One region of the Janibacter alittae genome, then DNA from elsewhere that is predicted to be linked to it. Evidence: riboswitches for the same ligand, from Rfam matches in the RefSeq annotation. Region 1 holds a riboswitch; the other holds the start of a gene.

Region 1 (2,190 bases):
TCCGGGCGGACCCGGTGATCACCGACTCGTCCGTGCCGGCCCGCTCGGCGGCACGCTCGAGCGAGGCGAGGTAGGTCTCGTCCAGGCCGGCGAGATCGAGGGGCTCGTCCCAGGAGACGAAGGTGCCTGCGTCGACGACCGTGTCGATCATTTCGTGGGCAGTCAGGCGAGCGGAACTCATGCCGTGATCCTGCCAGTCGCCGCGCTGGGTACTCTTGCGCCGTGCTTGTGCCCTTGACCACTGCCGTGATCGTGGCCGTCGGCGTGCTCGCGGTGATGGCTCTGGTCTACATGATCGTCGACCGCCTCGTCGACGACGGGATGCTGCTCGTCACCGCGATCGTCGAGCTCTCCCTGCTCGTCCTGGCGGTCGTCAGCGCGTTCGCACAGGCCCGGGTCACCGGGACCGGGCAGGGCGCGACGATGCTCGCCTACGCCCTGACCCTGCCGCTCATCCCGCCGGTCGTCGTCTTCATCGCGCTGAAGGAGAAGACCCGCTGGGCCATGGGCGTGGTCATCGCCGGTGCCTTCACCGTCGGCGTCATGGCCTACCGCATCCTGCAGATCTGGAACCTCCATGGCCCCGTCTGAGGTGCGCACCGGCACCGGACCGGGCCGCGTCGTCGTCGCCGTGTACGCCGTGCTCGCGCTCGCCGCGACCGGCCGCTCGATCCTGCAGGTGACCGAGTACTTCGACCGGGCACCCCTGGCCTACGTGCTCTCCTCGCTCGCGGCCGTGATCTACATCGTCGCGACCATCGCCCTGGCGAAGGGGGGTGCCACCGGCGCCCGCATCGCCACCGGCGCGATCCTCGTCGAGGCGATCGGGGTGCTCACCGTGGGCACCCTGTCCTACCTGGCGCCCGAGCTCTTCCCGGACAAGACCGTCTGGTCCCACTACGGCTCCGGTTACGGCTACGCGCCGCTCGTCCTCCCCTTCGTGGGGCTGTGGTGGATCCGCCGGGTCCGTCGGGTCCAGCGCGCCCGCCGCGGCGCGGGGGAGTGACGGGGGCCACCCCCTTCGCCCGGGAGGTGAGACACCCACCCACCCGCGCGGAGCCGTTGTCTATGCTCCGTGGCAGGTCTTGAGTGCCAGTGTCCAAGCCCCGGCTTGCTGGCCGGCAACCCTCCTCCGCGGTGGGGTGCCCCGGGAGACGACCAGGGACGTGGCGACCGCCACGCTCAAGCGCGCACCACACCAGGAGCACAGACATGTCCGACCCGTCCACGTGGAGCTTCGAGACCAAGCAGATCCACGCCGGCCAGGCTCCCGACCCGACGACCGGCTCGCGGGCACTGCCGATCCACCAGACGACGTCCTTCGTCTTCCCCGACACCGAGACCGCGAAGAACCGCTTCGCGCTCTCCGAGCTCGGCCCGATCTACACCCGGATCACCAACCCGACGCAGGAGGCGGTCGAGAACAAGATCGCCGCGCTCGAGGGGGGTGTCGGTGCCCTGCTCGTCTCGTCCGGCATGTCCGCGACCTCGATGGCGCTGATGAACGTCGCCGAGGCCGGTGACCACATCGTCGCCAGCGCTGCGCTCTACGGCGGGACGATCAACCTCTTCCAGCACACGCTGCCGAAGTTCGGCATCGAGGTGACCCTCGTGGAGGACCCGGGCGACCTCGAGCAGTGGAAGGCCGCCGTCAAGCCGAACACGAAGGCCTTCTTCGGCGAGACCATCGGCAACCCGAAGGACGTCGTGCTGGACGTCGCCGGGATCGCGGGGGTCGCGCACGAGGCGGGCGTGCCGCTGGTCGTCGACAACACCATCGCCACCCCGTACAACCTGCGTCCGATCGAGCACGGCGCGGACATCGTCGTGCACTCCGCGACGAAGTTCCTCGGCGGTCACGGCACCTCGATCGCCGGCGTCATCGTCGACGGCGGGTCGTTCGACTTCGCCGCCGACCCGGAGAAGTTCCCGGGCTTCAACCAGCCGGACGAGAGCTACCACGGCCTGCGCTACGGCCCGGACCTCGGCGTGGGCGGCGCCCTGGGGGCCAACCTCGCCTTCATCCTCAAGGCACGGGTGCAGCTGCTGCGCGACCTCGGCCAGGCCGTCTCGCCGTTCAACGCCTTCCTCATCGGGACGGGCATCGAGACGCTCAGCCTGCGGATGGAGCGGCACCTGGCGAACACCGCGACGGTCGTCGACTTCCTCGGTGGTCACGCGCAGGTCGAG
Region 2 (2,190 bases), 1.4 Mb from region 1:
CACCGCCGGCAGCCGCTGAGTGCGGGAATCACCGTGGCCGAGGCGGCCCGAGCACTGAGGTTGCCGGTCCACCTGCGCACGCGGGACCACGGCGGCAACCTGCCGCACGAGATCCACCCCCCTGCGGGGGACCTCGTGCGTCACCTGGTCACGATCGCCGGACTGTCGATCACCGACGGTCGCGTCCATGCCCCCCGCGCCGCCGGCCTCGGCGAGGCCGAGGCCGGCATCCGGGCCGTGGAGGAGAAGCTGCGGCAGACCCCCTTCGTCACCCCGGAGCGCCGTGAGCTGGCCGACCTCGGGCTGGGAACCACCCAGCTCGCCGCGGCCGAGCGGTTGGGGCGGATCCTGCGGTTGCCCGACGACGTCGTGCTGCTGCCCGACGGGCCGGCACGCGCGATGCGGGTGCTGGCCGGACTGGAGCAGCCCTTCACGCTCAGCGCCGCACGGCAGGCCCTCGGGACCACCCGGCGCGTCGCGGTACCGCTCATGGAGCACCTCGACTCCCGCGGGTGGACCCGACGGGTCGACGGCAGTCTGCGCGAGGTCGTGCGCTGACCCTGCGACGTGCTGGCGTCGTGTGGCCAGCAGCGCGTGCTGCTAGCCACACGAGGTGCGGCTGGCTCCCCTGCCGGGACGGAGCCGGGTCGCTCAGACGGGGGCCAGCTCGAGCGTCGTGCGCACGGGGACACCGTTGGTGAGGTTGTCCGCGACGGGGCAGTGCGTGGCCACGGCCTCCTCGAGACGGCGGTAGGACGCGTCGCTCTCCGGGCCGGTCAGGGTGACGGCCAGGTCAATGCCCTGGAAGCCGGCGCGGACCCCCTCGCCGGTGCCGAAGAAGCCGTTCAGGTCGATGTCGCCGGTGAGTGCCACATCGACGCCGTCGAGCGTGAGGCCCAACTTCTCCGCCCACACCTGGTAGGTGATGACGGTGCACGAGGCGAGCGCGGCCAGGAGGTGCTCGACCGGGTTGGCGCCCAGGTCGGTCCCGCCGAGCCCGGCCGGCTCGTCGATGGTGAAGGTGTGCTGTCGCGCCGAGAGGGTGACCTCGGTGGCGGTGCCGCGCTTCAGGGCGCCGGTGACCGAGGTGGTCAGGCGGTTCGGGCTGATTGCGGTGTCGTCGATCGTCTGGCTCATGGCATGACTCTTTCGTCCAGGGCTCTGGTGAACCCGCGCTTGACGCGGCCGGTCGGCACGCGTCCAGGTCCTCACCCGGGGCACCCCACCGAGGGTGGAGGGTTGCCGCCCAGCCAGCCGGGGCTTCGCGCTGGGACTCATGACCAAGACATAACCTCACATAGGTGAAGACATAATGTCCAGTTATGTTTCGGTGGGTCCGCCATCCGGACGCGGCACCCGCAGGTCGACGGTGAAGAGCGGGAGGAAGAGCTGCGCGAGCGGACCGATCGCGACCGCGTAGAGCACCGTGCCGATGCCGACGACGCCGCCGAGGAACCAGCCGACGACCACGACGCTGACCTCGATACCGGTGCGCACCACCCGCAGCGAACCACCGGTGACCCGCGCGAGGCCGGTCATCAGGCCGTCACGCGGGCCGGGGCCGAACTGCGAGCCGATGTACATGCCGGTGGCGATGCCGTTGAGGACCACCCCGCCCAGGAGGAGCGCGACCCGCCAGCCGAGATCCTCCGGCGGCTCCAGGACGGACAGCACGATGTCGGCGGAGGGCCCGATGAGCAGGGCATTGCCGATCGTGCCGATGCCCGGCTTCTGGCGCAGCGGGATCCATCCGAGGAGGACCAGCAGGGAGACCCCGATGACGATCGTGCCGAAGCTCAGTGGGACGTGCTTCGAGACTCCGACGTGCAGCACATCCCACGGGATCTGCCCGAGCGTGGCGCGGATGACCATCGCCATCGACGCCCCGTAGAGGAAGAGCCCGACGAGCAGCAGCGGGAGCCGCAGGGCCAGCCGTCCGGCACGCAGCTGCGCGAGCGGGCCGATGTCGGCGAGCTCTTGGCGACGACGGGGTGCACGGGCGGTGCGCGGTGAGGGCTCGGGAGTGGACACGGCCACAGTCTGCGCCATCGGTCGACCGCGCGGCACCTGCGGCCGCACGGAGCATGCTCACCCCACGCGGACGAGAGCGAGGGTGTCGACCTGCCGATGGAGGAGCGCCGCGTAGAGGTGGTCAGCGGGATCGACCGTCCCGACGAAGTGGCCGGCGAG

Evidence for each region. Region 1 has a riboswitch for S-adenosylmethionine ahead of V1351_RS05690 (bifunctional o-acetylhomoserine/o-acetylserine sulfhydrylase). Riboswitches for the same ligand answer to the same signal wherever they lie in the genome.
Region 2: it holds a riboswitch for S-adenosylmethionine, as region 1 does, so the genes downstream of both, V1351_RS15025 (OsmC family protein) here and V1351_RS05690 (bifunctional o-acetylhomoserine/o-acetylserine sulfhydrylase) in region 1, are expected to answer to the same signal.

Annotation. Positions count from the first base shown of each region.
Region 1 covers NZ_CP144913.1:1,174,799-1,176,988, forward strand. The annotation lists gene V1351_RS05675 (carboxyl transferase domain-containing protein) at 1-181, opposite strand, end outside; gene V1351_RS05680 (hypothetical protein) at 223-591, shown strand; gene V1351_RS05685 (hypothetical protein) at 578-1,006, shown strand; SAM riboswitch class IV at 1,082-1,195, shown strand; gene V1351_RS05690 (bifunctional o-acetylhomoserine/o-acetylserine sulfhydrylase) at 1,213-2,190, shown strand, end outside.
Region 2 covers NZ_CP144913.1:3,120,136-3,122,325, forward strand. The annotation lists gene V1351_RS15020 (SelB C-terminal domain-containing protein) at 1-558, shown strand, start outside; gene V1351_RS15025 (OsmC family protein) at 652-1,137, opposite strand; SAM riboswitch class IV at 1,168-1,282, opposite strand; gene V1351_RS15030 (YczE/YyaS/YitT family protein) at 1,321-2,049, opposite strand; gene V1351_RS15035 (TetR/AcrR family transcriptional regulator) at 2,089-2,190, opposite strand, start outside.